4 regions of the Bradyrhizobium sp. DN3 genome follow, and region 3 is predicted to be linked to each of the others. Evidence: predicted binding sites of a transcription regulator. Region 3 holds the regulator's gene; each other region holds the start of a gene.
What was found. The regulator LexA, encoded in region 3, represses DNA repair genes until DNA is damaged. The targets are predictions, from matches to a motif close to TGTTCNNNNTGTGTTCNG.
Positions count from the first base shown of each region.

Region 1 (2,204 bases), on a different contig from region 3:
TTATTTTCGACCTCCCGCGCGATCCCCTGCCAGCGCTCGGGGTCTTTCAGCCAGTCCGGGCGGTTGGCGACGAAGGTCCAGGTGCGAATCTGCGCGATCCGGGCCGACAGCGTGTCGATGTCGCCGTCGGTGCGGTCGGCCTGGTCGACCTGGGCGGCAAACCAGGCATCGGGGACGCATCCCTTCTGCATCAGGAAGCCGTAGAGCGTCGTCACCAGCTCAGCATGGGCGGCGGGCGACAGCTTTCGGTAATCGGGGACCTGGCAGGCCTCCCAGAGGCGTTCCACGGCGTCTTTGCCATGCGCGATATCGCGCACCTCGCCGTCGCGGGCGGCGTGGTCGAGGACGCGCGTGTCCTCGGCAACCGGCGCGCGCGTCAGCGCCTCATGGCCCGGGGCCAAGTTCAACGACACCTGGAGCGCGCCGAGCGAGGAGAAATCCAGCTTCGAGTTGCGCCATTGCAGCATCTTCACGGCATCGAAGGTGTGGTTCTGCAGCGCGTTGACGAGCTCGGGCTCGAACGGGGCGCAGCGGCCGGTGGTGCCGAAGGTGCCGTTGCGCGTGGCACGGCCGGCGCGGCCCGCGACCTGCGCGAACTCGGCCGGGGTGAGGCGGCGGAACTGGTAGCCGTCGAACTTGCGGTCGGAGGCAAAGGCGACGTGGTCGACATCGAGATTGAGGCCCATGCCGACTGCGTCGGTGGCGACGAGATAGTCGACATCGCCGTTCTGGAACATCGCCACCTGCGCATTGCGCGTGCGAGGGCTGAGCGAGCCCAGCACCACGGCGGCGCCGCCATGCTGGCGGCGGATCAGCTCGGCGATGGCGTAGACCTCGTCGGCCGAGAACGCGACGATGGCGGTGCGGCGCGGCTGGCGCGTGATCTTGCGGTCGCCGGCGAATTCGAGGCTGGACAGGCGCGGCCGCGTGATCATGGACACGCCCGGCAACAGCCGCTCGATGATCGGGCGCATGGTGGCAGCGCCGAGCAGCAGCGTCTCGTTGCGGCCGCGGCGGTTGAGGATGCGGTCGGTGAAGACGTGGCCGCGTTCGAGGTCAGAAGCGATCTGGACCTCGTCGATGGCGAGGAACGAGACATCGAGGTCGCGCGGCATCGCCTCGACGGTCGAGACCCAATAGCGCGGCTTCTTCGGCTTGATCTTCTCTTCGCCGGTGACGAGTGCGACGCTCTCTGGCCCCGCGCGATCGGCGATCTTGTTGTAGACCTCGCGCGCCAGCAGGCGCAGCGGCAGCCCGATCATGCCGGAGGGATGCGCCAGCATCCGCTCGATGGCGAGATGGGTCTTGCCGGTGTTGGTCGGCCCGAGCACTGCAGTGACGCCGGCGCCGGGCGCGCGCTCGGAAGCGAAGGGGGAGGGAGAGAAAGCCATATCCAGGGATTAGGTAGTGGCGATTTGGGCGAATGTCAGTGCCGTTTTGGGGCGGGAGCGCGAAGCGCTTGAAAGTCACCTCACCCCGCTTGCGGGGAGAGGTCGGCGCGAAGCGCCGGGTGAGGGGGCTCTCCGCGAGTCGAACTGTCTCCGTTTTCGCGGATGCAGCCCCTCACCCCAACCCTCTCCCCGTAAGAACGGGGAGAGGGAGAAGAGAGCGCTCCCCAAACCTCGCGCAACTGTCTCACTTTGCGACGCTTTTCCCGTTGGCCTTAAGCTTCGGAACGACTCTAGAACGAATCGCGGCCGAATCGCTGACTCCCTGATGAGTCCTGTTCCGTTCACGCAACATGTCGCGGGACTCTTATTGGTTGCGCACTAGATGGAGTTTTGCCCGACTGCACAAGCGACGTTTCGGTGGCGGGTTTCTTAAAATTGGGGATGGCGCGGAGTCGAATCAGAATCGGGCGGGAGTCAAATGGATTCCCGTCTCGCCGGCCTGCCACAACAAAAAGTGCGAAAACGACCCCATGCACAGTAGCACATCATTGAATTTGCACACTTTCTTACCCTCCCCTGGAGGGGGAGGGTCGGCGCACATGGAGCGCAGCGAAATGCGCGACGGGGTGGGGTGATCTCTCCCCACGGGCACTGTTCGTGCGGAGAGATCACCCCACCCCGCTCGCGCTACGCGCGATCGACCCTCCCCCTCCAGGGGAGGGTGAAGGCGCTACTGCGTCTTCGCCACGCGCGGCGGCTGGGGGGAGGTGATGAAGCTGGTCGCTTCCAGCATGGCCGGCCCCAGCGGCGTCG
Region 1 covers NZ_JAULLN010000015.1:116,513-118,716, reverse strand. Annotated here, with positions in the region: gene AAE027_RS22425 (helicase-related protein) at 1-1,391, opposite strand, end outside; gene AAE027_RS22420 (DUF3108 domain-containing protein) at 2,122-2,204, opposite strand, start outside.
Region 1: AAE027_RS22425 (helicase-related protein) is a predicted target of LexA. The motif match lies at 1,672-1,689, and genes of this name have one in related genera.

Region 2 (2,204 bases), on a different contig from region 3:
CGAAAACAGTCTGGGCTCGATCTCGGGGATGGTGAAGCCGGAGACCGGGCAGGCGAACTTTTCCGAGAACAGGATGCGCTCGGGCCCGCTCTTGTCGTGGATTTTCGCGGTCTTCTTTTTCTCTTTCTCTTCCGCAGGCGCAACTGCGGGCGCGTCGGCGAACTCGACGACGGCGAGGCCTTCGGCGAGCTTCAGCGCGGTCTCAAAGCTCTCGGCGAGGCGCTGGCCGATGTCGGGGCGCACCACGATGCGGTCGACCACGACGTCGATGTCGTGCGGGAATTTCTTGTCGAGCGTCGGCGCCTCCGCCAGCTCGTAGAAGCTGCCGTCGATCTTGACGCGCTGAAAGCCCTTCTTGAGCCATTCGGCGAGCTCTTTGCGGTACTCGCCCTTGCGGCCGCGCACGACCGGGGCGAGCAGATAGAGGCGGGTGCCTTCGGGGAGCGCCAGCACGCGGTCGACCATCTGCGAGACGGTCTGGCTCTCGATCGGCAGGCCCGTGACCGGTGAATAGGGCACGCCGACGCGCGCCCAGAGCAGGCGCATATAGTCGTAGATCTCGGTGACGGTGCCGACGGTGGAGCGCGGGTTCTTCGAGGTCGTCTTCTGCTCGATCGAGATCGCCGGCGACAGGCCGTCGATCTGGTCGACGTCGGGCTTCTGCATCATCTCCAGGAATTGGCGCGCATAGGCCGACAGCGATTCGACGTAGCGGCGCTGGCCCTCGGCGTAGATGGTGTCGAAGGCGAGTGAGGATTTGCCCGAGCCTGAGAGGCCCGTGAACACCACCAGCTTGTCGCGGGGAATCTCGACGTCGATGTTCTTGAGGTTGTGCTCGCGCGCGCCACGGATCGTAATTGCGCGCAGGCTCGAGCCCGCGTTCTGTTGTTGGCGCTTGGCCTTGATCACTTCGTCCATCCCGGTGGTCCTCAAGGAATCCAAAGACGCGCGATCGCGCCAATGCAAAAGGCGCGCTTCGCCCGGAACCGGGATCGGCGCCGATGGGTATGGCAGCGAACGTAGGAAGAACGGGCGCGGATTTCCAGTGGCACGTGCGAATCGTCAACGGATTGTTGGCGCGCTGGCGGCATCTGGCAGCAGGAGCGGCGGAACTGCGGGGAACGGCTCCTAGAAACAAAAAGGCCGGCGCGAGGCCGGCCTTTCGTGACGATGTGACGTCGGTCGCGAAGATCAGTACTTCAGATCAGTACTTGGCGACGACCGGGGCGCCGAAGTGATAGTTCACGCCAACCTGCACGGTGTGGAAGTTGATCGTGCCGGACGCCAGCGGAGTGCCGAGGTTGGAGAAGTAGTTCTCGCTGCCGAGGCTGCGATAGAGGTACTCGCCCTTGACCGACCACTGCGGAGCGAAGAACGCTTCGACGCCCGCACCGACGGTCCAGCCGGAGTGCCACTTGCTGTCGGAGACGCTCACGCCCAGCGCGCTGAGGGTGATCTTGTTGTCGATCCAGGCGTAACCACCGGTCCCGTAGAACAGGAAGTTATTGACGGCCCAGCCGATACGGCCACGCACGGTGCCGAGCGCATCGGTCTTGGAAGCCACGGTGATGCCAAGCGCGGTCGCCGAAGCGTTGACATCAGCCCAGGCGCCATCCGCCTCGATGCCGAACACGACGTTGCCGGTCTGCCAGTTGTAGCCGGCGGTGCCGCCGACGAAGCCACCCTGCATCTTCGGGTCGGTCGAAGTAGCTTCCCAAGCGCCGCCGCCGACGACACCGAGATAGAAGCCGGTCCAGTTGTAGACAGCAGCCGGAGCGATCGGCGCCTTGGTGTAGGGGCGGGCTGCGAGATCAGCGGCCGAAGCCGGAGCAGCGAGAGCGAACAAACAGGCCGAAGCCAACAAAACCTTCTTCATCTTCAATCTAATCCCAGTCCCAGTTTCTGTTGTTGCCTTCCATGCCGGAAGGGCAGCGGACTCAACGGCCCAACTAATGCCGTGCTTACACCACTAAAGCCGCAAGTTGTGTCTCCGAAAAGCCACAACAGCCCCCAAAACGTGGCAAGTGCCGACCTATTGTTCCGAAGAGCAAGCAAGCAAAAGGCCGGCGCGAGGCCGGCCTTCAATCTCTCAGTGATATCAGGTAGATATCAGTATTTTGCGATGAGCGGACCGCCCCAACGGTAGTTCACGCGGATCAGGCCGATATCGACATCCTGGCTGATGCGCTCGGAGCGTGTGACGA
Region 2 covers NZ_JAULLN010000003.1:49,610-51,813, forward strand. Annotated here, with positions in the region: gene uvrA (excinuclease ABC subunit UvrA) at 1-918, opposite strand, end outside; gene AAE027_RS05590 (outer membrane protein) at 1,205-1,876, opposite strand; gene AAE027_RS05595 (outer membrane protein) at 2,110-2,204, opposite strand, start outside.
Region 2: uvrA (excinuclease ABC subunit UvrA) is a predicted target of LexA. The motif match lies at 1,014-1,031, and genes of this name have one in related genera.

Region 3 (2,204 bases):
AGATAGCAACCCGCGCCTCTTTCGGAGGCGCAAGCCTCTATCAGAGTGGAAGCACGTAACGTTCTGCTTGGTTGTGGGCGAATCTGCGGCTGGCGTCAGCAGGATGCGATCACATTATCTTTCCCGAATCCGATAGGAACAAAGTTCGCTTTAGTGCATTTAGCGGATGCGAGCGTCAGCGGCCTGCGGGCGCCGACCATCCGGGATATGGCCAACTCGGCTGTGGCTGTCGCGCGACGGCATTTCGGGCGCTACGGAATTGCTCGGTCGTTGTTGCGTGCGCCGACTTGCGGGGATGGTGCTGCGATTGTGCTGCGAATGCTTGCGCTGCCGATGCAGCGATCAGCATACTGGCGAACGCGCTCAAAACGATCCTGCGCATCGTTGTCTCCTCGATCTCTTGAGCCGCAAAGCGATGAGTGCTTCGGGCAGCATGTCGAGGACATAGCGCTGGGAGAGGGGCCAGATAATCTGCCCAAGATCAGAAAGACTATCCAGCTGGAGCGGACAATCCGTCCGCTCCAATCGAAATCATTGGTATCGAACGACCGCTGGGTCGTCTCAGTACTTGCGGTACAGTCCGATCAGCTTGCCCTGAATCTTCACCCGGTTCGGCGGCAGGATGCGCACCTCGTAGGCCGCGTTGGCGGGTTCGAGCGCGATCGAGGCGCCGCGGCGGCGGAAGCGCTTGAGCGTCGCTTCCTCGTCGTCGATCAGCGCCACCACGATGTCGCCTGTATCGGCGCTCTCGTTGCGCTGGATCAGCGCCATGTCGCCGTCGAGGATGCCGGCCTCGACCATCGAATCGCCGCGCACTTCGAGCGCATAGTGTTCGCCCGAGCCGAGCATGTCGGGCGGCACGCTGATGGTGTGACTGCGGGTCTGCAACGCTTCGATCGGCGTACCGGCTGCGATGCGACCCATCACGGGCACCGCAACGGGACGCTCGCCCTCGTCGGCGGGCGGACTGGAGCTCGCGCGCACCTTGCCGAGATTGCCCTCGATGACGCTTGGCGTGAAGCCGCGGCGGTTGCCGGCGGCGGCCTGGAGCTCAGGCAGCTTGATCACCTCGATGGCGCGAGCGCGGTTGGGCAGGCGGCGGATGAAGCCGCGCTCCTCGAGCGCGGTGATCAGGCGATGGATGCCCGATTTCGAGCGCAGGTCGAGCGCATCCTTCATCTCGTCGAAGGAGGGCGGCACGCCGCTTTCCTTCAGACGCTCGCTGATGAACCGCAGAAGCTCGTATTGTTTGCGCGTTAACATCTCGACCAAAGTCCCCCGGTTGATGTCGTTCGATTCCGAGACGCTGAATTGGAGCGGCGAACCGCTACATCCTCGAAACAAATCATGAACGGACACTATATGTTCGATATGTGTTCCGCAACTGCTTAATTTTGCGTGAACACGGCAAAGTTCGCGGAACACGTGTGGTGGTGCGCTCAGACGGGCAGGCGCAACACCTCGCAAGGCGAGCCGGCTCCGGCCTTCGGCGCGAACGGTGCGCGCACGAGAAGTGCCTGTGCCGCAGCGAGATTCGCAAGCAGCGAGGAATCCTGGTGATTGACGGGAATGGCCACCAGCGTGCCGTCGTCGCGCTGTTCCAGACGTGCGCGAAGATAATCCGCGCGCATATCGTTTGCGCCCACATCGCGGCCGAGCACTGCGCGCTCATGGCGGTGATGAATCACGGATCGGCCCGACAAGGCGCGAATCAGCGGCACCATGAACAGGAAGGCGCACACATAGGACGACACGGGATTACCCGGCAGGCCGATCACGCGCATCGCACCGAGCCGCCCATGCATCATTGGCTTGCCCGGGCGCATCGCAATCTTCCAGAACGCCATCGAGACACCTTCGTCCCTCAGCGCCTGCTGGACCAGATCGTGGTCGCCGACCGATGCACCGCCGGTCGTGACCAGGATGTCGGCGCCGCTCTCGCGGGCGCGGCGGATGCCGGCGGTGGTGGCCTCCAGCGTGTCGGCGGCAATGCCGAGGTCGATGGTGTCGGCCCCCTCGCTGCGGGCGAGCGCGTGCAGGGCATAGCCGTTGGAATAGACGATCTGGCCGCGGCCGGGCGTGGTGCCCGGCATCACCAGTTCGTCGCCGGTGGCGAGGATCGCGACCTTCGGGCGGCGGCAGATGGCAAGCTGGGGGTGGTTCATGGCGGCGGCGAGCGCGAGGTCGCGCTCGGTGAGGCGGGT
Region 3 covers NZ_JAULLN010000030.1:52,284-54,487, reverse strand. Annotated here, with positions in the region: gene lexA (transcriptional repressor LexA) at 562-1,263, opposite strand; gene AAE027_RS32875 (molybdopterin molybdotransferase MoeA) at 1,440-2,204, opposite strand, start outside.

Region 4 (2,204 bases), on a different contig from region 3:
CGACACCAGCACGACGCGGGCGCGATAGGCCTTCTGGATCACGTCGTCGAAGCCGTCATGGATCTCGGCGTAGACCGATTCCGACGGCACGAACATCAGCGCCATCTCCTGGGTCACGCCGGTGACGAGATATTTTTCGGCGATGTCGCTGACGTGCTTCATCACGTCGCCGCGCAGCCGCTGCGTGGCGAGGCGCCGCTCCTCGTCGGTGCGGGCGTCGTGCAGCGCGGTCATCGCCTCCAGCGGAAATTTCGCATCGATGCAGAGCGGGCGCTGGTCCGGCAGGAACACGACGCAATCGGGCCGCTTGCCGGTTGAGAGCGTGAACTGGAACTCGTAGGACCCTTTTGGAAGGCCGTCCTGGACGATCGCTTCCATCCGCGCCTGGCCGAAGGCGCCGCGCGACTGCTTGTTGGCGAGCACGTCGCGCAAGGTGGTGACCTGCGTGGTGAGGTCGGTGAGGTTCTTGTGCGCGCTGTCGATGATGCCGAGCCGCTCATGCAGCGCGCGCAGGCTCTCCATGGTGTTGCGGGTCGAATGTTCCATGGACTGGCCGACGCGATGCGTCACCGAATCCAGCCGCTCGTTGACCGCCCGCGCCATCTCGGCCTGGCGGCCGGCCAGCGCCTGGGTCATGGCATCGACCCGGCCCGAGGCCTCGCTCTGGCCCCGCAGCACCTCGCTCAGGCGCTCCTCGAGCTCGTCGGCCCGGATCGCATGCGCCATCGCGAGTTCCGCGCCGCGCCGCCCGGAGCGCGCGATCACGACCGCAATCACCACCAGCAGGATGAGGACGAGGGCGCCGAAGCCGATCAGCGCGTCGATCGTGCGCACCGGCCAGTCGCCCAGCATGACAATGATCTCGTTCATGCGTCCCCTTCTACCCGATTCGCCGGAATGCGCGAACGAAGAGGGAACGCCGGTGGTTAACGACCCACTAATTTTTATGGTTAACGAAAGCTCAAGTTTTATGGTTAGCGGAGGGTTAACGAAGTTCCTGGCCGGATTGACCGCATCCGGCGCGCAGCTTAAATCGCCGCCATGGCCCTCAGAGAAATCATCATCCTGCCCGACAAGCAGCTGCGTCTGATCTCCAAGCCGATCGAGAAGGTCACGCCGGAGATCCGCAAGCTTGCCGACGACATGTTCGAGACCATGTATGACGCGCCCGGCATCGGCCTCGCGGCGATCCAGGTCGCGCAGCCGTTGCGGCTGATCACCATGGACCTCGCCAAGCGCGACGAGAACGGCGAGACCAAGCACGAGCCGCGTGTCTTCATCAACCCGGAGATTCTCTCCTCCTCGGAGGAACTTTCGGTGTACGAGGAAGGCTGCCTGTCGATCCCCGAATATTACGAGGAGGTCGAGCGTCCCGCGAAGGTGCGTGTGCGCTTCACCGACCTCGACGGCAAGGTCCACGAGGAGGATGCCGAAGGCCTCTATGCCACCTGCATCCAGCACGAGATCGATCATCTCAACGGCGTCTTGTTCGTCGACTATTTGTCGAAGCTCAAGCGCGACCGCGTGATGAAGAAGTTCGAGAAAGCCGCCAAGCGCGCGGGGGAGTAACCACGTCCTCCGCCGTCATGCCCGGCCCAAAGCGCGAAGCGCGTCTTCAAGCCCAAAAGCGCGAAGCGCGTCTTAAAGCTAAGGTGCCGGATATCCACGTTCTTCGTCCGTCGAGTGAGAAAGAACGTGGATGGCCGGGACAAGCCCGGCCATGACGAGTACTTTGTTCCTTTCCGAGGATTGTCTCGTCCCATGCCTCTCCGCCTGATCTTCATGGGCACGCCCGATTTCTCCGTGCCGACGCTGCTCGAACTGGTCGCGCATGGCCACGAGATCGCGGCCGTCTACACCCGCGCTCCGAAGCCGGGCGGCCGGCGCGGCCTGCAATTGCAGCCCACGCCGGTTGAAGAAGCCGCGCGAAAACTCGGCGTTCCCGTGCTGACGCCGAAGACGTTGAAGACGCAGGAGGCGCTCGACGAATTTCGCGCCTTCGATGCCGATGCCGCGGTCGTCGTCGCCTATGGCATGATCCTGCCGCAGGCCATCCTCGATGCGCCAAAGCTTGGCTGCTACAACCTGCACGCTTCGCTGTTGCCACGTTGGCGCGGCGCCGCGCCGATCAATCGCGCCATCATGGCAGGCGATGCCGAGAGCGGCGTGATGGTGATGAAGATGGATGTCGGCCTCGACACCGG
Region 4 covers NZ_JAULLN010000034.1:2,151-4,354, forward strand. Annotated here, with positions in the region: gene AAE027_RS34190 (DNA recombination protein RmuC) at 1-870, opposite strand, end outside; gene def (peptide deformylase) at 1,042-1,569, shown strand; gene fmt (methionyl-tRNA formyltransferase) at 1,762-2,204, shown strand, end outside.
Region 4: AAE027_RS34190 (DNA recombination protein RmuC) is a predicted target of LexA. The motif match lies at 902-919, and genes of this name have one in related genera.